3 regions of the Enterobacter nematophilus genome follow, and region 3 is predicted to be linked to each of the others. Evidence: predicted binding sites of a transcription regulator. Region 3 holds the regulator's gene; each other region holds the start of a gene.
The links. The regulator PhoB, encoded in region 3, activates phosphate uptake and scavenging genes when phosphate is short. The targets are predictions, from matches to a motif close to CTGTCATAAAACTGNCNNAT.
Positions count from the first base shown of each region.

Region 1: a site for PhoB is predicted at 3,703-3,722, ahead of glpT (glycerol-3-phosphate transporter). Genes of this name have one in related genera too.
Region 2: a site for PhoB is predicted at 2,928-2,947, ahead of OSH03_RS05320 (phosphoethanolamine transferase). Genes of this name have one in related genera too.

Region 1 is NZ_JAPKNE010000002.1:110,707-117,750, reverse strand. It holds gene nrdB (class Ia ribonucleoside-diphosphate reductase subunit beta) at 1-900, shown strand, start outside; gene yfaE (class I ribonucleotide reductase maintenance protein YfaE) at 900-1,154, shown strand; gene glpQ (glycerophosphodiester phosphodiesterase) at 1,178-2,230, opposite strand; gene glpT (glycerol-3-phosphate transporter) at 2,242-3,594, opposite strand; gene glpA (anaerobic glycerol-3-phosphate dehydrogenase subunit A) at 3,846-5,474, shown strand; gene glpB (glycerol-3-phosphate dehydrogenase subunit GlpB) at 5,464-6,681, shown strand; gene glpC (anaerobic glycerol-3-phosphate dehydrogenase subunit GlpC) at 6,678-7,044, shown strand, end outside.
Region 2 is NZ_JAPKNE010000001.1:1,120,585-1,127,628, forward strand. It holds gene OSH03_RS05300 (HlyD family secretion protein) at 1-691, opposite strand, end outside; gene OSH03_RS05305 (anion transporter) at 793-1,902, opposite strand; gene mntR (manganese-binding transcriptional regulator MntR) at 1,899-2,372, opposite strand; gene mntS (manganase accumulation protein MntS) at 2,556-2,684, shown strand; gene OSH03_RS05320 (phosphoethanolamine transferase) at 2,954-4,537, shown strand; gene ompX (outer membrane protein OmpX) at 4,654-5,172, opposite strand; gene rhtA (threonine/homoserine exporter RhtA) at 5,528-6,415, shown strand; gene dps (DNA starvation/stationary phase protection protein Dps) at 6,715-7,044, shown strand, end outside.
Region 3 is NZ_JAPKNE010000006.1:117,559-124,602, forward strand. It holds gene sbcC (exonuclease subunit SbcC) at 1-2,951, opposite strand, end outside; gene sbcD (exonuclease subunit SbcD) at 2,948-4,153, opposite strand; gene phoB (phosphate response regulator transcription factor PhoB) at 4,341-5,030, shown strand; gene phoR (phosphate regulon sensor histidine kinase PhoR) at 5,052-6,347, shown strand; gene brnQ (branched-chain amino acid transporter carrier protein BrnQ) at 6,757-7,044, shown strand, end outside.

The DNA of each region.
Region 1 (7,044 bases), on a different contig from region 3:
CTGAAGTACCAGACGCTGCTGGACTCCATTCAGGGCCGCAGCCCGAACGTGGCGCTGCTGCCGCTGATCTCCATTCCCGAGCTGGAAACCTGGGTGGAAACCTGGGCGTTCTCCGAGACGATCCACTCCCGCTCTTACACCCACATCATCCGCAACATCGTGAACGATCCGGCGGTGGTGTTTGACGATATCGTTACTAACGAGCAGATCCAGAAGCGCGCGGAAGGCATTGCGCACTACTACGACGAGCTGATCGAGATGACCAGCTACTGGCATCTGCTGGGCGAAGGCACCCACAGCGTGAACGGCAAAACCGTTACCGTGAACCTGCGCGCGCTGAAAAAGCAGCTCTACCTGTGCCTGATGAGCGTTAACGCCCTGGAAGCGATCCGCTTCTACGTGAGCTTCGCCTGCTCCTTCGCCTTTGCCGAGCGCAAGCTGATGGAAGGCAACGCCAAAATCATTCGCCTGATCGCCCGTGATGAAGCCCTGCACCTGACCGGCACCCAGCACATGCTGAACCTGCTGCGCAGCGGTACGGACGACCCGGAGATGGCGGAAATCGCCGAAGAGTGCAAGCAGGAGTGCTATGACCTGTTCGTGCTGGCGGCCCAGCAGGAGAAAGAGTGGGCAGACTACCTGTTCCGCGACGGCTCCATGATTGGCCTGAACAAAGACATCCTGTGCCAGTACGTTGAGTACATTACCAACATCCGCATGCAGGCGGTTGGTCTGGACCTGCCGTTCCAGACGCGCTCTAACCCGATTCCATGGATCAACACCTGGCTGGTGTCCGATAACGTTCAGGTTGCGCCGCAGGAAGTGGAAGTGAGCTCTTATCTGGTCGGTCAGATTGATTCAGAAGTCAACACCGACGACCTGAGCGACTTCCAGCTCTGATGAGCCGCGTAACGCTGAGCCTTTCTGGCACCGAAGTGCTGTGCCAGGAAGAGCACCCTTCCCTGCTGGTGGCGCTTGAAGCGCATCAGGTGGAGGTAGAGTACCAGTGTCGTGAAGGCTATTGCGGCTCCTGCCGCTGCCGTCTGGTCGCAGGCCAGGTGGACTGGCTGACCGAGCCGCTGGCCTTTATCAGTGATGGGGAAATTTTGCCCTGCTGCTGCCGGGCAAAAGGCGATATTGAGATCGAGATGTAAAAAAGGGCCTTACGGCCCTTTTTCTATTTTAAGAACGTCACCGCTTTATCCGGGAAATCCGTAAACAGCCCGTCCACGTCCGCCTGCTTATACAACACCTCGTAAAGCTGATTCACATCCGTGGCATACGGCGGCAGCTGGTCTGCACGCACCGTGTAAGGATGCACCTGCATCTTGCTGGCGTGCGCCTCTTTCACCATCGCCGTCAGCTTCACGTGGCCAGGCGTTGAGCCTTCCGCCACCAGCATGTGGTAATCCGGCCCGATGCCGTCGGCGTACTGCGCAATCTGCTTCATCGCGCCTGGCTTAAACATCCAGTCGTAGCTGTAGTTCACCCACTTCCCGTCCGGCTGCTTCTCCTGGGTTTCGTTCCAGTCGGTATAGGCAATCAGCTGCACCAGATTGAGATCCATCCCCATCTTCGGCTCCAGCTCGGTTTTAATGCGCTTCAGCTCGGCGGCGTCAAAACACTGCAGGTAAACTTTGTCCTTCTTATTGGTATAGCCGTACTGTTTCAGCACCTCCAGCGTCTTCGCGGCAATGTCTTTTCCTTCCTGATGGTGGAACCACGGCGCTTTGATTTCCGGGTAGATACCGATGTTTTTCCCGGTAGAGTGGTTCAACCCCTGAACAAACTCAATCTCTTCCTGGAAGGTATGGATCCGGAAGTCGGATTTGCCCATCGGGAAGCGTCCCGGATAGACCTGCACCTTCTTGCCGTTTTCAATCTCAAAGCCTTCGGTAAACTTCAGAGAGCGGATTTCATCCAGCGTGAAGTCGATGGCGTAATAACGACCATCTTTGCGCGCGCGGTCCGGGAAACGCTCCGCCACGTCGGTCACGCGGTCAAGATAGTGGTCATGCAGGACGACCAGCTGGTCGTCCCTGGTCATCACCAGATCCTGCTCCAGATAATCCGCGCCCTGGGCATAGGCCATCGCTTTCGCCGGCAGCGTATGCTCCGGCAGATAGCCGCTGGCACCGCGGTGGGCGATAACGATTTTATCCGCCGCCAGCGCGGAGCCTGTCATCAGGCCTGCCAGCAGCAGGCCGGTGGTTAATTGAGTTAATTTCATCGCAATGCTCCTTATTGACGACGCGCCAGCACTTCCGCGTGGTGACGTTTCTCGCCGATCATCACAATAACCAGCAGCAGAACCGCCAGCACGCTACCGCCGATCATCACCATAAAGCCGCCGTCCCAGCCGAAGAAGTCAACGGTATAGCCCACAATGGCGCTCGCCGCGACCGAGCCGCCGAGGTAGCCAAACAGACCGGTAAAGCCTGCCGCCGTGCCTGCCGCTTTTTTCGGCGCCAGCTCCAGCGCGTGCAGACCAATCAGCATTACCGGACCGTAAATCAGGAAGCCGATAACGATCATGCAGGCCATGTCTACGGACGGGTTGCCCGGCGGGTTGAGCCAGTAAACAACGGTGGCAATGGTGACCAGGGTCATAAAGAACACGCCCGTCGCGCCGCGGTTGCCTTTAAACACTTTGTCCGACATCCAGCCGCAAATCAGCGTGCCCGGGATCCCGGCGTATTCATACAGGAAGTACGCCCAGGAGGATTTATCCAGCGCGAAGTGCTTCACCTCTTTCAGGTAGGTCGGGGACCAGTCGAGGATGCCGTAGCGCAGCAGGTAAACGAACACGTTCGCCACCGCGATGTACCACAGCAGCTTGTTCGGCAGCACGTACTTCATGAAGATCTGTTTCGCGGTCAGCTCTTCTTCGTGCTTCTCGCTGTAATCGTCCGGATAGTCGTTTTTGTACTCTTCAATTGGCGGCAGGCCGCAGGACTGCGGCGTATCGCGCATCAGCGCAAAAGCAATAATCGCCACCAGAATAGCGCCAAAGGCAGGCATGTAGAGCGCCGCGTGCCAGTCGTTGAACCAGGCCATCCCCAGCAGAAACAGCAGAGGTGGAAGCCCGCCCCCGACGTTATGCGCGCAGTTCCACACCGATACAATGCCGCCGCGCTCTTTCTGCGACCACCAGTGCACCATGGTGCGTCCGCACGGCGGCCACCCCATCCCCTGGAACCAGCCGCAGAGGAACAGCAGAACAAACATAATGGCAATGCTGGACGTCGCCCACGGCACAAAGCCCATGAACAGCATCACCGCTGCCGCCAGGATCAGACCGGCAGGGAGAAACACGCGCGGATTCGAGCGATCGGACACCGAACCCATGATGAATTTAGAAAAACCGTAGGCGATAGAGATCCCCGACAGCGCGAATCCCAGGTCGCCGCGTGAAAAGCCCTGCTCCACCAGATACGGCATGGCGAGCGCAAAGTTTTTACGTACCAGGTAGTACGCCGCGTACCCGAAGAAGATCCCCAGGAAAATTTGCCAACGCAGACGACGGTATAGCGGATCAATTTCTGCCTCTGGCAGACGCGCCCGATGCGGCGCAGGTTTGAAGATACTGAGCATAACAGCCTCCGTGGCCTTTCAAAAAAATGACCAGGCATCTCGCGCCCGGTTACAGAGGCGGGGATGTTAAAAAAACATGCGGTTTGTTACTGTGAATCAACGCACAGATTGTTACAGAAATATGACAGAATGCGCAAAAAAGCGCATGAAATCACGTTTTAGTTTCGAATTTCGCGCGTTTATGTTCGAAATCAAACAAACCACACGATCTATGTGGCTAAATGCTAAAAAACGAACATAGAGGAAAGGCAATGACAATTCACGATCCACGCTACAGCGATGTGATTATCATTGGCGGTGGCGCAACCGGCGCCGGCATCGCACGCGACTGCGCCCTTCGCGGATTAAGCGTCACGCTTCTGGAGCGCCACGATATTGCCACGGGCGCAACCGGACGAAACCACGGCCTGCTGCACAGCGGCGCACGGTATGCGGTCACCGACGGTGAATCCGCGCGCGAATGTATCGCTGAAAACCAGATCCTCAAGCGTATCGCCCGGCACTGCATAGAGCCGACCGACGGCCTCTTTATTACCCTTCCCGAAGATGACCTCGCCTTTCAGTCAACCTTTATAACCGCCTGTACTGCAGCGGGCATTCAGGCTGAGGCTGTGGATCCGGCGCTGGCCCGGCGGCTGGAGCCGTCGGTAAACCCGGCGCTGATCGGCGCGGTGAAAGTGCCTGACGGCACCGTTGACCCCTTCCGCCTGACCGCCGCCAACATGCTGGACGCCCGCGAGCATGGCGCGCGCATTCTGACCGGGCACGAAGTGACCGGGCTTATCCGCGAAGGGCATCGCATCTGCGGCGTGCGGGTGTTTGATACGCAGTACAACGAGCACGGCGAGCTGCACGCCGCCGTGGTGGTCAACGCGGCGGGGATCTGGGGCCAGCGCATCGCGGAATACGCCGATTTATCCATCCGCATGTTCCCGGCAAAAGGGTCGCTGCTGATCCTCGACCACCGCATCAATAACCACGTCATCAACCGCTGCCGCAAGCCTTCTGACGCCGACATTCTGGTGCCGGGCGACACCATTTCGCTCATCGGTACGACGTCAACGCACGTTGACTACAGCGACATTGACGTCAACCGCGTGACCGCCGAGGAGGTCGACATCCTGCTGCGCGAAGGGGAAAAGCTGGCGCCGGTGATGGCGCAAACGCGTATTCTGCGCGCCTACGCGGGCGTGCGTCCCCTTGTCGCCAGCGATAACGATCCGAGCGGACGTAACGTCAGCCGGGGCATCGTGCTGCTCGATCACGCCGAGCGCGACGGCATGGACGGGTTTATCACCATCACCGGCGGCAAGCTGATGACCTACCGCCTGATGGCCGAGTGGGCAACCGATGCCGTCTGCCGCAAGCTCGGAAATACCGAACCGTGCGTTACGGCAGAACAGCCGCTGCCGGGATCGCGCCAGTCTACCGAAAAAACGCTGCAAAAAATCATCTCCCTGCCCGCGCCGCTGCGCGGTTCGGCCATCTACCGCCACGGCGACAGAACGCCGCAGTGGCTCGGTGAAGGAAGATTGAGCCGCAGCCTGGTGTGCGAGTGCGAAGCCGTTACCGCAGGCGAGGTGCAGTACGCGGTAGAGAACCTGACGGTCAACAGCCTGCTCGATCTCCGCCGCCGCACCCGCGTCGGAATGGGAACCTGCCAGGGCGAGCTGTGCGCCTGTCGTGCGGCCGGGCTGCTGCAGCGTTTTCATACCACCACCGCCACCCAGTCGCTCGATCAGCTCAGCGCATTTTTGAACGAGCGCTGGAAAGGCATTCAGCCTGTCGCCTGGGGAGATGCCCTGCGCGAAAGCGAATTTACCCGCTGGGTCTATCAGGGGCTTTGCGGCCTGGAGAAGGAGCAACACGATGAAATTTGACACCGTCATCGTCGGCGGCGGGCTGGCAGGCCTGCTCTGCGGCATCAAACTCACGAGGCAGGGGCTGCGCTGCGCCATTATCACCCGCGGCCAGAGCGCCCTGCACTTCTCGTCGGGCTCGCTGGACCTGGTGAATGAAGCGTACCGCGACAGACTGCCGCCGGAACACCCCTACCACCTGATTGGCGCACAGCATATTGACCGCTTTGCGCTGGAAGCCGAAGCGCTGCTGGCGGACTGCGGCGCGCGTCTGCAGGGAAGCGCCCGGCAAAATCATCAGCGCATTACGCCGCTCGGCACTCTGCGCTCCGCGTGGCTCAGCCCGGAGGAGGTGCCCGTTGCCCCCTTAACTGCCACGCGCGTGCGGGTGGTGGGCATCAGCGGCTTTCTGGATTTTCAGCCCCATCTCGCGGCAGCCTCGCTCTGTCGCCAGGGCGTCAACGCCGACACGGCGGAAATAGAGCTGCCCGAGCTGGATATCCTGCGCGACAATCCGAGCGAGTTTCGCGCGGTGAATATCGCCCGTTTTCTGGATAATGAGGACAAATGGCCGCTGCTGTATGACGCGCTCAGGCCGCTCGGTGAAACCTGCGATGCGCTGATTATGCCCGCCTGCTTTGGTTTAAACGACAACCGCCTGTGGCGCTGGCTGTCTGACCGTCTGCCCTGCTCGCTCGGCCTGCTGCCCACGCTGCCCCCATCCGTACCCGGCATTCGCCTGCATAGCCAGCTCCAGCGCCAGTTTGTTGCGCAGGGCGGCGTGTGGATGGCGGGTGACGAGGTGAAAAAAATCACCCTGACCGACGGCGCGGTGAGCGAAATCTGGACACGAAACCACGAAGATATTCCGCTTCGCGCCCGCTATACGGTGCTGGCGAGCGGGAGCTTCTTCAGCAACGGGCTGCTGAGCAGCCGGGAGGGCATCCGGGAAGCCATTATGGGGCTGGATGTGCGGCAAAGCGCCTCCCGCGCGGACTGGTATCAAAGTGATTTCTTCACGCCGCAGCCCTGGCAGCAGTTTGGCGTAATTGTTGATAACCGGCTACATCCGCAGCGTTCCGGTCAGCCCGTCGGTAACCTTTTTGCCATCGGCTCGCTGCTGGGCGGATACGATCCGATCGCCCAGGGATGCGGCGGCGGGGTTTGCGCCGTCACGGCGCTGTATGTGGCCGAGCAGATTAGCCAGCGCGTGGAGGCTGAACAATGAACGACACCCGTTTTGAAAGCTGCATTAAATGCACGGTGTGCACCACCGTCTGCCCGGTCAGCGGCGTGAACCCGCGCTACCCTGGGCCAAAGCAGGCCGGGCCGGACGGCGAGCGCCTGCGCCTGAAGGACGGCAAGCTGTACGACGAGGCGCTGAAATACTGCATCAACTGTAAACGCTGCGAGGTCGCCTGCCCGTCGGACGTGAAAATCGGCGACATCATCCAGCGCGCCCGGGCGCGCTACAGCACGCAAAAGCCGTCGCTGCGCGATGCGATCCTGAGCCATACCGACCTGATGGGCAGCGTCTCAACGCCGTTTGCCCCGCTGGTGAATGCCGCGACCTCACTCAAGCCGGTACGCC
Region 2 (7,044 bases), on a different contig from region 3:
GGTTCAGGTTCGCGGTTTCCAGCTGCGCTTTGGCCTGATCGACCTGACGTTCGCGGGCTTCAACGTTGGTCTCCTGCTGGCGAATCTGCAGCTGTATCTGCTCCGCCACTTCCAGCTGTGCCTGGGCGCTGGCCAGACCGGCCTGGGCGCTGCGCAGCTGAGCGTTCGCGGAATCAATACTTTGCTGGGTGGTCGCGCGCGGGTCGACGCCGCGCTGGCGCCGGTACTCTGCCTGCGCGTTCGCCAGATCGGCCTGCGCTTTCAGCACCTGCGCTTTGGCTTCGTCACGCTGGGCGGGATACTGCACCTTCGAGAGCGCCAGCTGCGCCTGGGCCTGATGCAGCTGCGCGATAGCCAGCCCAAGCTGGGCCTGAGCCTGATCGCGCTGGGCGGTGGTATCGCGAGGATCGATAACCACCAGCAGGTCACCCTTTTTTACGCGCTGGTTATCGCGCACGCGAAGCTCGGTAACGTAGCCCGCCGTTTTGGGGGCAATCGTCACCACGTCGCCGTCGGTAAAGGCGTCGTCGGTGGTCTCTTCGTTACGGGTTAAAAACCACCAGACCAGCGCCACAATAACCATCACCACCACGACAATGCCGAGGATAATTAACGGTTTTTTGCCCGGGCGTTTACGCTCGTTATTGTTTTTTTCCTGCTCGTCAGCAGGCGGATTTTGTTCTTCTGCCATAGTTCAGCAACGGTCCTGTCAGTGAGCGGCATCACACTATGCCGTTCACTAAAGCTAGGACGTTGCTATACATTTGCCAGGAAAAACTGACAAATTGCGCACTATATGAGAAGGAATAGTCCGAAACCAATCGCCGCAGCCCAGAGCAGCATCGGAATCGACCAGAGGTGGAAGCGCCACCAGATGCGGCGGTCGTTGGCCATCCGCAGGGCGATCAGGTTTGCCAGGGAGCCGGGCAGCAGCCCAAACCCGCCGATGTTGACCGCCCAGGCCAGCAGCGTGTCCGGCGGAACGTAGTTCAGCAGCAGAATGGTGGCAGGCACGTTGCTGATAAACTGCGACAGGCCAATCGCCGTCAGCCACAGCCCCGGCTGCGACAGACCGCTGACGCTGTGCAGAACGTTTTGCAGCACCGGAAGCTGAATAAGCAGATGCACGTCGATGAACATCGCCATAAAGACCAGCAGCAGCGTCCAGTCCACGCTCACCAGCACGCGCCGCGCCAGCACGACAAAGCCCGCGGCGACGAGCAGGACGCCCGCCAGCTCATACTTCAGCTCCAGGGCGAACAGAAAGACGATGTATAACCCGAGACAGCTCCAGACCAGCCGCGGCTGCCACTGCGGGCCCGTGGTCCCGCTATGGTATTGCAGCTTTTTATCCGGAAACGCGAACCAGCAGACCGCCAGCAGCGACAGCATCATCACCAGCGCCAGAGGCGCCATCTGCCAGGTAAAGGCGGCGAATGACAGGCCGGAACGTCCCCAGAGAAGAATATTTTGCGGATTACCGATGGGCGTCAACAGAGAACCGGCGTTAACGGCGAGCGCTTCAAAGATGATCAAGCGGCTGACAGGGATCTCGCACAGCTTACGCAGGGTGAGCGTGAGGGGCACGATGATAAACAGCGCCACATCGTTGGTCAGAAACGTCGACAGCACCGCGGCGGAGAACACCATAAACAGGGCCAGCCTGCGCTCGGTGGCAAAACGGCGCACCATTTTACGCCCCAGGACGTCAAAATAGCCGCTCAGCTCGACCCCTTTGGTCAGCATCATTAACCCGCTCAGGGTGATGATGGTTCGCCAGTCAATCGCCGCAGACCAGGCCTGTGGCGCAAACGGCACAAACAGGCTTAACCCGGCGCCAGTGATTAATAAGAGATGGAAGAAACGATCGCGTGACAGGGCCTGCAGTCCAGGGATTTTCATTCAGCGGAGGGACCATATTTAAGGGTAAATTCGCGAAACTTCACCAGCGTCTCTTCGCTAACGTGGTGCTCCATTCCTTCCGCATCCCGGCGGGCAATTTCCGGGCTGACGCCCAGCACCAGCAAAAAGTTCTCGACAAGCTGATGGCGCTCGCGGCTCTCCTGCGCAAGCTTCTCCCCTTCCGGCGTCAGAAACACGCCGCGCCAGGGGATCATTTCGATCAGGCCTACCGAGGCCAGACGTTTTAACATTTTAGCGACTGTTGGCTGCGAAACCCCCAGCCTGGCGGCCATATCAACCTGACGCGCTTCCCCAACCTCGCGGATCAGATCGGAAATCAGCTCAACATAATCATCAATCAGTTCACGCCGGTGCGCTTCACGGACCTGGCGAAAACCTTCGACATGTTCTTCAACATTCACCAGTTGCGTCGTTTTTTTGATGGTTGGCTTACCTGCGCGACGGTTCATTGTACTTCCTCAGTGGGGTGACGCTTCCAGCGCCCGGTATCGAGAGCGCACATTGTAAACCATAGCTCTGCAAGCACAAAAAATTAACGAAATAGCCATAGCTATACAATATAGCCTGTGCTATATCTGTATGTAATGCAGTCACCCTTCACGGATCGAAGGGATCAAACATCAGGAGGTCTTATGAACGAATTCAAGAGGTGTATGACCGTGTTTACCCACTCTCCTTTTAAAGTGCGCTTAATGCTGTTGAACATGCTGTGCGATATGTTTAACAACAAACCGCATCAGGACGACAAACCTTCCCACTAAGCGGCGTTGCGGTACGCCGCTTCATTTTTCTGTCACACTTCCGCTGTAAACTGACCAATTCCCGATAATTTTTGCGGATTTGCAGCCCCCCTCGCAAAACATCTGTTTAGCAACTGTTGACCTTAATTCACGCTCGCACTATCTTCTTGCAGCCCTGCACAATTTGCGGCTCGCTGAAGCGGACCTCTCATTCCCTTTCCACGCACTGTCCGGCAGGCTTTGACCCTTGGCGCCAGGGTGAGCACATGGCGTTTTTGTGATAGTGACCTATGAATGTAACCCTGTTAGATACCATCGTTACCCGCAGCCGGGCCTTAAGCCCGTGGACGGGATTTTACTTTTTGCAGTCGCTGCTGATTAACTTTGCGCTCGGCTATCCCTTCAGCCTGCTTTATGCAGTGGCTTTCACCTGCATCCTGCATGTGCTGTGGCGAGCGGCCCCGCGCGTGCAGAAAGCGTTGGTGGGGGTCTGCTCGCTGGTTGCTGCGATGTATTTCCCGTTTGGCCAGGCCTACGGCTCGCCAAACTTTAATACCCTTCTCGCGCTGCACTCCACCAATATGGAAGAGTCGACGGAGATCCTGACGATCTTCCCCTGGTACAGCTACGTGGTAGGGTTATTTATCTTCGCGTTGGGCGTTATCGCCATCCGCCGTCGGTCGGGCGAGAAAAAATCCTGGGGTAAAATCGAAATACTCTGTCTGGTCTTCAGCCTTGCCGTGGCGTTCGTCGCCCCTATCCAGAATATTCCCTGGGACGGTAAGCTAAGGCTCATCAATATCGGCTATCCGGTTTTCCGCTTCGTGAAAGACGTCGTCGTGAACAATAAAGAGGTTCTCGACGAGCAGGCGCGCATGGCTGAACTTTCCAATATGAAAGACACCTGGAACGTGCTGGCGGTGAAGCCGAAATACCATACCTATGTGGTGGTGATTGGCGAGAGCGCACGTCGCGACGCACTGGGCGCCTTCGGCGGGCACTGGAATAACACGCCGTTTGCCAGCTCGGTCAACGGTACCCTGTTTACCGATTATGTGGCGGCCAGCGGTTCAACGCAGAAATCGCTCGGCCTGACGCTGAACCGCGTGGTGGATGGCAAACCTCAGTTTCAGGATAATTTCGTCACCCTGGCCAACCGCGCCGGTTTTCAGACCTGGTGGTTCTCCAATCAGGGTCAAATTGGCGAATACGACACGGCCATCGCCAGTATTGCCAAGCGTGCTGACGAAGTGCAGTTCCTGAAGAGCGGCGACTTTGAAGCCGACAAAAACACCAAAGACGAGGCGCTGCTGAAGATGACAGCGCAGGTCTTTGCTACCCCACGCACCCAGCCGCAGCTGATTGTCCTGCACCTGATGGGGTCGCACCCGCAGGCCTGCGATCGCACTGGCGGGAAATACGCGGAGTTTGTGCAGTCTAAAGAGACCTCCTGCTATCTCTACACCATGACGCAAACCGACGAACTGCTCAGCAAGCTTTACGATCAGCTGCGCAACACGGGCGAAAGCTTCTCCGTGGTCTATTTCTCGGATCACGGGCTGGCGTTCAAAGAGCGTGGCAAAGAAGTGCAGTATCTGGCGCACGACGATCAGTTCCAGCAGAATTTCCAGGTGCCGTTTATGGTGCTGTCGAGTGATGATAAAACGCATCGCGTTATCAAAGCGCGGCGCTCGGCGAATGATTTCCTGCAGTTCTTCTCGCAGTGGACGGGGATTAAGGCCAAAGAGATAAAAAATAGTTACCCGTTTATCTCCAACAAGAAAGCGCCCCCAGTGTACGTTACCAACTTCAAGTTACAGAAAGTTGACTACAACCATTTGGGTACGGATATTTTTGATATTAAGAGTAAGTAAGCTGTGCGGTCTCGTGCGGTCTGATGCCCTCACCCTGGCCCTCTCCCACTGGGAGAGGGTACAAACAAAAAAAATCCGCCACATTGGGCGGATTTTTTATTAGCTCACCGAAGTGATTAGAAGCGGTAACCTACGCCCGCGATCCAGGTGCCAACGTCAACGTTGCGGATACGGCTCTGCTCATAGGAGAAGTCCAGAGCAACATTTTCGATTGGGTTGAACTGCATACCCGCGCCATAGGAGAAGCCGTAGTCGCTGTTGCTTGCAGTGCGGTTCAGACCCTGGTTTTCGGTCTGCTGGAATTTACCGTAGCCAACACCTACAACACCGTAGATGCTTGCCCAGTCGTTCAGACGGTAAGCTGGACCAGCAGTGATACCGTAGTACTGGCCTTTGTTGTATGCGCCGTTTTCAGTACGATCTTTCTCGGTGTAGGTGAAAGAACCGATCACGCCCAGCGGGTTGTTATCCTGCTCGTAACGATACTTCAGGTTGAAACCGTTGGTTTTGTTCATCACGCCCTGCATATCGCTCTGAGCGTAACCACCAGTTACGGTAGAAGTAGCAGCTACAGCGGTACCTGCGGAAACAGCCAGTACAGCGGCCAGTGCTGAAAGACATGCAATTTTTTTCATAACCACCTCAAATGTGCTTCAAGTAAGTCCGTAAGCTTTAAATATATCAAAAAAATTTGCGAAACTCTTTGTGATTCGTGATGTCTAATGAGGCCTTTCCTGTAACAGAACGTTTCCAACCTCAGCTAACTCTTTCAAATCACATGCGATTTTTCCTACTAAACGCCCATATTGCGCGTCTGCGCCGTTACATTCATCCAGATTATTCCTAATCTTTCAGGTGATAAATCCACCAGCGCTTAACCATTTTACGGATTTCACAGGTCTTTTTTTTCAACGTAGTCTCAACCGTAGCTGTATATTTCCTTTACACTGCAACCTTTACTCCATTTGACATTAGCTTACAGGAGAAAGGATGCCTGGGTTATCCCGCACGTCGTCGGTCTGGTTGCCGGTAGCCGTCATACTTATTGCCATGTTGTCCATCCAAAGCGGTGCTTCGCTGGCAAAATCGCTTTTTCCACTGGTGGGTGCGCCCGGGGTGACAGCCCTGCGTATCGTGCTGGGCACGGCGATACTTGTTGCCATTTTCAAACCCTGGCGTCTGCGCTTCAAAAAAGAGCAACGGCTCCCCCTGCTTTTTTATGGCCTGTCCCTCGGGGCAATGAACTATATGTTCTACCTCTCCATCCAGACCATCCCGCTCGGGATCGCCGTCGCGCTGGAGTTTACCGGCCCGCTGGCGGTGGCGCTTTTCTCATCACGTCGTCCGGTGGATTTTATCTGGGTCGTGCTGGCCGTTCTGGGCTTATGGTTCCTGCTGCCGCTCGGTCAGAATGTCTCTGAGATTGACCTCACGGGCGCAGCGCTGGCTCTGGGAGCAGGAGCGTGCTGGGCTGTCTATATCCTCACCGGGCAGCGCGCGGGTGAAGAGCATGGCCCGGCAACGGTCGCCCTGGGTTCCGTGATTGCGGCTATCGTTTTTGTGCCGATCGGTATGGCGCAGGCCACGGAGTCTATCTGGCAATGGTCAGTCATGCCCATCGGGCTGGCGGTCGCTATTCTTTCAACGGCTCTCCCCTATTCTCTGGAGATGATTGCCCTGACGCGTCTGCCGACGCGCATATTTGGCACCCTGATGAGCATGGAGCCCGCCCTTGCGGCGATCTCCGGGATGGTGTTCCTGGGCGAAACGCTGACGTTTACCCAGACGCTGGCGCTCTGCTCAATTATCGCGGCGTCGATGGGGTCAACGCTCACCATGCGCCCTGAACCCAAAGTTGAGAAAATCGACATCGGCTAATGCCATATATTCTGCATGGCTTCACGGCCATGCAGAATAAAGGCCAGAACGCCATCCGTTATAATTTCTTACATAGTTTGTCATATTATCGAAATATCATTCCCCGTCTATTTCCCTTAGGGTGAATTAAGATTGATCTGTATCAATTTTAAAATTATCTATTAATTTCAATTAGTTAAATTATCAACCTCCTTCTCGCTATTAAACCGATAGGCACAGCCAGACCGCAGAGAAAAAATCCGGTGCTATACTTAGTTCCGTAATTACCTGGGACATAAACATCAAGAGGATATGAGATTATGAGTACCGCTAAACTGGTGAAAACGAAAGCGTCTAATCTGCTTTATACCCGTAACGATGTATCGGATAGCGACAAAAAAGCGACCATTGAGTTGCTGAATCGCCAGGTGATCCAGTTCATCGATCTTTCGCTGATCACCAAACAGGCCCACTGGAATATGCGCGGTGCAAACTTTATTGCCGTCCATGAAATGCTGGATGGCTTCCGCACAGCACTGGTGACACACCTTGATACGATGGCTGAACGTGCCGTACAGCTGGGTGGTGTCGCGCTTGGGACCACGCAGGTGATCAACAGCAAAACGCCGCTGAAAAGCTACCCGCTGGAT
Region 3 (7,044 bases):
AGCGTGCCGAAGCCCTCATCGAGGAACAGGGAATCAATCCGCGTTTTGTGGCTTACCAGGTCAGAAAGCGCTAGCGCCAGCGCCAGGCTGACCAGGAAGCTCTCGCCGCCGGAAAGCGTGCGCGTATCGCGCACCGCATCGGCCTGCCAGGTGTCGACCACTTCCAGCTCCAGCGCCTCGCTGGCTTTGCGCTGCAGCAGATAACGCCCGTGCAGGCGGTTAAGCTGCTGGTTAGCCAGCCAGACCAGATTATCCAGCGTCAGCCCCTGCGCGAACTTGCGGAACTTGTCGCCGGTGCTGGAGCCGATCAGCGCGTTAAGATAGCCCCAGTCGTCGGCCTGGCGCGCGGCCTCTTCAATTTGCAGCATTAACGCCTGCTGATGCTGGCGGTTATCGCTGTCCTGCTTAAGCTGCTGGCGGATCTCGCCCTGATGCGTGGTGTTCTCGCGAAGCCGTTGCGCCAGCTGCTGCAGCTGGCTTTGCAGGGTAGACGCATCCGCGTCAAGTTTTTCCGGGCGCAGCGCAAGGTGCGCCTGCAGCTGCTGATTAGCCTGACCGGAAAGGGCCGCGGCCTGCTGTATCTGGTTTTCCAACGACTGTTTCAGCTGTTCGAGGCGGCGAATAGCGTCGTCATCCAGGAGCGCGGCAAGAAACGCGTCCCGATCGGCAAAACAGCTTGCGGAGAGCGCCGCGGTGAACTGCGTCTGCGACTGCTGCAGGCGCTCGCGCTCCAGCGCTTCCTGCTGCTGCTGGGCGGCGAGCTGGCTTTGCAGCGACACGCATTCATTATGGACGTCGCGCCAGTCATAAGGAATGGTCGGTTCAGCCTCTTCGCCGTGTGTTTCCGGAAGCGTGTCGAGCAGCGGCTTCAGCGCGCCCACGCGTTCCTGAAGCACGCCGTGCTGCGTTTGCTTCTCCTGCCACTGGGCAAATTCCGCTTCGCGGGCGTGCAGCCAGTCGGCTTCATTGCCCTCTTCGGGAACGCTAAGCGAGAGCGCGAGCAGGGTATGTTCCAGCGCCTGGCGCGTTGCGGTGCGCTGCTGCTGATACTGGCGTTCATGCGCTTCCTGCTCGCTCAGCTGGTGTTGCAGGGTCAGACGCTGGCTGTGCTGATAAAGCTGACGCTCGTAGTGTTCCTGCTCGTTCATCCACGGCGCGATATCCTCCTGAATATTCAATGTAATATTCAAGGACGTGCAGGCCTCCAGCCACGCTTTAGTGAGCGCTTGCTCCTCCTGAGACAAGGCCTGCGCTTCGTCTGTCTCACGCTGGATCTGCTGAGCCAGGGCATTAACTTGTCCCAGTACCAGCAGGCCTTCATCTTTAAGCGCGGCGACCTCTTTTTCCAGCGCATCACGGCGACGCTGGTTGTCCGTCAGCTCAAGCGACCGGTAGGTCTCCACGGCAGGATGCTCGTGGGAGCCGCACAGCGGGCAGGGTTTGCCTGCCTCAAGCTGTGAGCGATAGCTTTCCAGATCTTTAATCGTCGCTTCACGTTCGCACAGGGCTTTCAGGTCCAGATAGTGCTGATGTTTCTCTTTGTACTGCTGGCGGCGCAGCGCCAGGGTTTCATTGAGCTTGCTCTGCTCCGCCTGCGCTTTCTGCACGCTTTCACCGTTCTGGCTCAGGCGCTTTTGCAGCGGCTGATAGCGGGCATGCAGCGACGTCAGCTGCTGGCGCAGCGTGCGGGACCGGGACTGCTGCTCCATGGCCGCGCTGACCTCATCCGCCGTCAGCGTCAGCGTATTTTCCGGCATCTCAGCCAGCTTCTGACGAAGCTCTGTCATCCGCGCAGCAAGCGCGGCGAGCTGACTTTTGTCGCGATTTAGCTGTGAGAACTGGGCGCGCCAGCCGGCAATTTCCTGGCCCAGCAGGCGATAACGCTCGTTCTCCGCCAGCCACTGCGCCAGCGCCGTCAGTTCGGCCTGTAGCCGCTCATGGGTACGCAGAGCGGTATTGCGGATCCGCGCGCGCAGTGCGGTTTTGGCCTGTAAGCGAGTATTTACTTCGTTAATTCGCTGCTGGGTTTGCGTCAGACGTGCGGTTTGCTCCTGCTGATGCTCCCAGAGCGGACGGAGCTGGGCGGCGGGCTGGGCAAGCTGGAGTTTTGCCAGTTCCGGCGCCGCGTTCGACTGCGCCTGTTGCGCCTGCTGCTGCAGGGCGGTAACGCGCTGCTGCTCCCGCAAGAGCTCGTCATGGCGCGTAAGCCACTGAAAATCTTTCTGCTGGCTTTGCTGCTGGGCCAGCAGGGTTTTCTCTTCGTCAGTAAGCGCCTGCAAACTTTGCTGCAACTGCTGCTGCTGTTCTTCGCTGAGCAGCACGACGCCCGCCGCCTGCGCCTCGCATTTTTCCAGCACGCTGCGGGCGGCTTTGTGTTTCTCAAACACCATCGCGGAAATCTGGCCGTAGATTTCGGTGCCGGTGAGTTCTTCCAGCAGTTCTGCGCGATCGGCCGGTTTGGCATTCAGGAAGGCGGCAAATTGCCCCTGCGAGAGCAGCATTGAGCGGGTAAAGCGGCCGTAGTCCAGCCCGGTGAGCGCCGCGGTTTGCTCCAGCTTATCCGAGACCTTGTCGGCCAGAATCTTGCCGTCCTCGCAGCGGGCCAGCTCCACTCGCGGTGCCTGCAAGTTCCCGTCCGGCTGGTTGCGCGCCCGGTTCTGGCTCCAGAAGGCGCGATAGGCGACGCCTTTCACCTCAAACTCTACTTCCGCCAGGCACTCGGCGGTATCGCGCGTCATCAGGTCGTTTTGCGCCTGAGAGACCTTATTCAGGCGCGGCGTTTCGTGGTAGAGCGCCAGACAGATGGCGTCGAGCAGGGTGGTTTTACCCGCGCCGGTTGCGCCGGTGATGGCAAACAGGCCGTTGCTGGCAAAAGGCTCCGCGGTGAAGTCAATTTTCCACTCGCCCTTAAGGGAGTTGAGATTTTTCAGGCGCAGGCTCAGAATTTTCATGCGTTTTCTTCCTCGTCATTGAGGGCGTGCAGGGTATGGCTGAACAGCTCGTTGAGCCTGACGCGCTTCGCATCATCGATCTCTTCCTGCGACAGGCGGCGTTCAAATACCTCCTCTACCCGCAGTTCGCTGAGCGTTTCGCGCTGGGCGCCGAGCAGAATTTTCTCGCGCTGCTCGCGGCTGCGGCGCACCAGCAACACCTCTACCGGCAACTCTTCGGTCAGCGCCTGAATTTTCCGCTGCATATCGTGCAGGTAGTCATCGGTGGTGATTTCAATATCCAGCCAGACGGGCGGGTTAAGCTCCGCGCCGCGCCACTGCTCAAGCTGTTCCGTAATCGCGGCAAGATCGCCCTTCAGCACCGCCAGCGGCTGGGTGACCGGCACTTCCAGCGTCTCGACGGCGCTGAGTTTGCCCTCATCAAAGCTCACCAGATGTACGGATTTGGCTTTGCCGGTTTCATCGAAGCTGAGCGAAATAGGGGAACCGCAGTAGCGGATATGCTCGCAGCCGCCGATGACCTGGGCGCGGTGAATGTGCCCGAGCGCGATGTAGTCCGCGGGCGGGAAGTTTTGCGCGGGAAAGGCATCAAGCGTACCGATATAGATCTCGCGGACCGCGTCACTTTTGCTGGCCCCGACGGTGGTGAGGTGCCCGGTGGCAATGACCGGAATGGCCTGTTCACCGCGCAGGGCACAGGCTTGTGCGTGCTGCTGGTGATAATAGTCGGTGATGGCCTGTAATAAATGCTGCTGCTTTTCCGCGCCCGACAGTCCCGCCTGGCTTTGTACGATGTCCCGCGGGCGTAAAAAGGGAATCGGACACAGTACCGCGCCCGGCGATCCGTCGCGTTTTTTCAGGATCTGCGGCGCGTGCCCGGCGCTGGCGACCACGGTGGTATTGAGAAACGCCAGGATATCGCGGGATTCATTGAGCGTGGCGACGGAGTCATGGTTACCGGCGACAATCACCAGATGACAGCCGGTCTGCTGCAGGTTCACCACGAAGCGGTTATACAATTCACGCGCATAGCTCGGCGGCGAACCGGTATCGAAAATGTCACCCGCCACAATAATGGCATCCACCTCGTGCGCCTGGGCCGTTTCCAGAAGCCAGTTCAGGAACGCTTCATGTTCAGCCGCACGGCTTTTGCTGTAAAAATTTTGACCCAGATGCCAGTCCGAGGTGTGAAGTATGCGCATAGGAGATCCGTGGCGAAAAACGATGCGGGCGATTATAAACTGTCAGGGAGAGGAAAATAACCGCTGTAATAAAACAACAGTTTGCCATTTATAGTGGTACTGTTTTTCATAAATCTGTCATAAATCTGACGCATAATGGCGCCGCATTACAAACTTGTAACTTAAATAAGATAAGACAGGGCAAAGTATGGCGAGACGTATTCTGGTCGTAGAAGATGAAGCTCCAATTCGTGAAATGGTGTGCTTCGTGCTCGAACAAAATGGCTTCCAGCCGGTTGAAGCGGAAGATTATGACAGCGCGGTGAACCAGCTGAATGAACCCTGGCCCGATCTGATTCTGCTTGACTGGATGTTGCCCGGCGGCTCCGGACTGCAGTTTATCAAACACCTGAAGCGTGAAGCGCTGACCCGCGACATCCCGGTTGTGATGCTCACGGCGCGCGGAGAGGAAGAGGATCGCGTGCGCGGTCTGGAGACCGGCGCGGACGATTACATTACTAAACCTTTCTCTCCGAAAGAGCTGGTTGCCCGCATTAAGGCCGTCATGCGCCGTATTTCGCCGATGGCGGTGGAAGAGGTGATTGAGATGCAGGGCCTGAGCCTTGATCCTACGTCACACCGCGTGATGACCGGCGAAAATCCCCTCGACATGGGGCCTACCGAATTTAAACTCCTGCACTTCTTTATGACCCATCCGGAACGCGTTTACAGCCGCGAGCAGTTGCTGAATAACGTCTGGGGAACTAACGTGTATGTCGAAGACCGGACGGTTGACGTACATATCCGCCGCCTGCGAAAAGCGCTGGAACTGAGCGGCCACGATCGCATGGTACAGACGGTCCGCGGCACGGGTTATCGTTTCTCGACCCGTTTCTGAACAATGACAGGAGTGTGACGCGTGCTGGAACGTCTGTCATGGAAAAGGCTCGTCTTTGAACTGATCTTATGCTGTATTCCGGCCCTCCTTCTGGGGGCCATTATTGGGCACCTGCCGTGGTTTCTGCTGGCGGCGGTTACCGGGCTGTTAGTCTGGCATTTCTGGAACCTGCTTCGTCTCTCCTGGTGGCTGTGGGTTGACCGCAGTATGACGCCGCCGCCGGGAAGCGGCAGTTGGGAGCCGCTGCTGTACGGCCTGCACCAGATGCAGATGCGTAATAAAAAGCGCCGTCGCGAGCTGGGAAGCCTGATCAAACGCTTTCGCAGCGGCGCAGAGTCGCTGCCGGATGCGGTGATCCTGACGACAGAAGAAGGAACTATTTTCTGGTGTAACGGGCTTGCGCAACAGCTGCTGGGCCTGCGCTGGCCGGACGATAATGGTCAGAACATCCTCAACCTTCTGCGCTATCCCGAGTTCACGCTGTATCTTAAAAAGCGTGATTTCACCCGTCCCCACAATCTGAAGCTGAATAACGGCCGCCATCTGGAAATCCGCGTGATGCCCTACAGCGATCGCCAGTGGCTGATGGTGGCGCGCGACGTGACCCAGATGCACCAGCTGGAAGGGGCGCGTCGTAACTTCTTCGCCAACGTCAGCCACGAGCTACGCACCCCGTTGACCGTGCTGCAGGGCTACCTGGAGATGATGCAGGAGCAAACCCTGGAAGGCGCGCCGCGTGAAAAAGCGCTGCATACGATGCGCGAGCAAACGCACCGTATGGAAGGGCTGGTGAAGCAGCTGCTGACGCTGTCGAAGATTGAAGCGGCGCCGTCGCTTGCGCTGAATGACACCATTGATGTGCCCATGATGCTGCGCGTCGTCGAGCGTGAAGCGCAGACGTTAAGCCATAAAAAACATCAGCTGACCTTTGACGTCGACAATACGCTGAAGGTGCTGGGCAGCGAGGATGAACTGCGTAGCGCCATCTCCAACCTGGTGTACAACGCGGTAAACCATACGCCGGAAGGGACGGATATCGTGGTGCGCTGGCAGCATACGCCGGCAGGCGCCGAGTTTAGCGTGGAGGATAACGGGCCGGGGATCGCCCCGGAGCATATTCCGCGCCTGACCGAGCGCTTCTACCGGGTGGATAAAGCGCGATCGCGGCAGACGGGGGGGAGCGGCCTGGGGCTGGCGATTGTGAAACACGCGGTGAATCACCATGAAAGCCGTCTTGATATCCAGAGTACCCTGGGTAAGGGAACCCGCTTCAGTTTCGTTATCCCGGAACGATTAATTGCCAAAAAAAGCGCCTGACGGCAGGCGTGTCATTTTACCTTTCCACGGGTCAGCAATCGCTGGCCCGTTTGCTTTGCAGTCAAGCGAAACGCGTGTGAATTTTATACGGTTGGCTGTTTTTTGTTCGCATGATTAGCCATGGGTTTTTCCTATAATTAGCGCATTGTTCTGGTGTGCGTTTTCATACTGGCATATTGTTCTGGTTTTGCGATCCCTCCTTGCCTTTAAACGTTATAAGCGTTTAAATTGCCCCCCAGATACTGTCAGACCGACTGTATTTGCGTGGTAAATCGAAAAACTATTCTTCTCCACGCCAGGACGGGAGCATTTCCCGCTGAAATTGAGCAAATTTTCGGCTGTATCGTCCCGTCAGGGAAATCGAAAATCTCAACGTTTTCAACACCACATCCACAGGCAGTAAGGTTTTATGACCCATCACTTAAAATCGCGTGACATTATCGCGCTGGGCTTTATGACATTTGCGCTGTTCGTTGGCGCAGGCAACATCATTTTCCCTCCAATGGTTGGCTTACAGGCGGGTGAACACGTCTGGACCGCCGCGTTTGGTTTCCTGATTACTGCCGTGGGTCTGCCGGTACTGACCGTTATCGCGCTGGCGAAAGTCGGTGGCGGCGTGGATAGCCTCAGCACCCCGATTGGCAAAGTGGCTGGCGTTCTGCTGGCAACCGTCTGCTATCTGGCCGTTGGTCCGCTG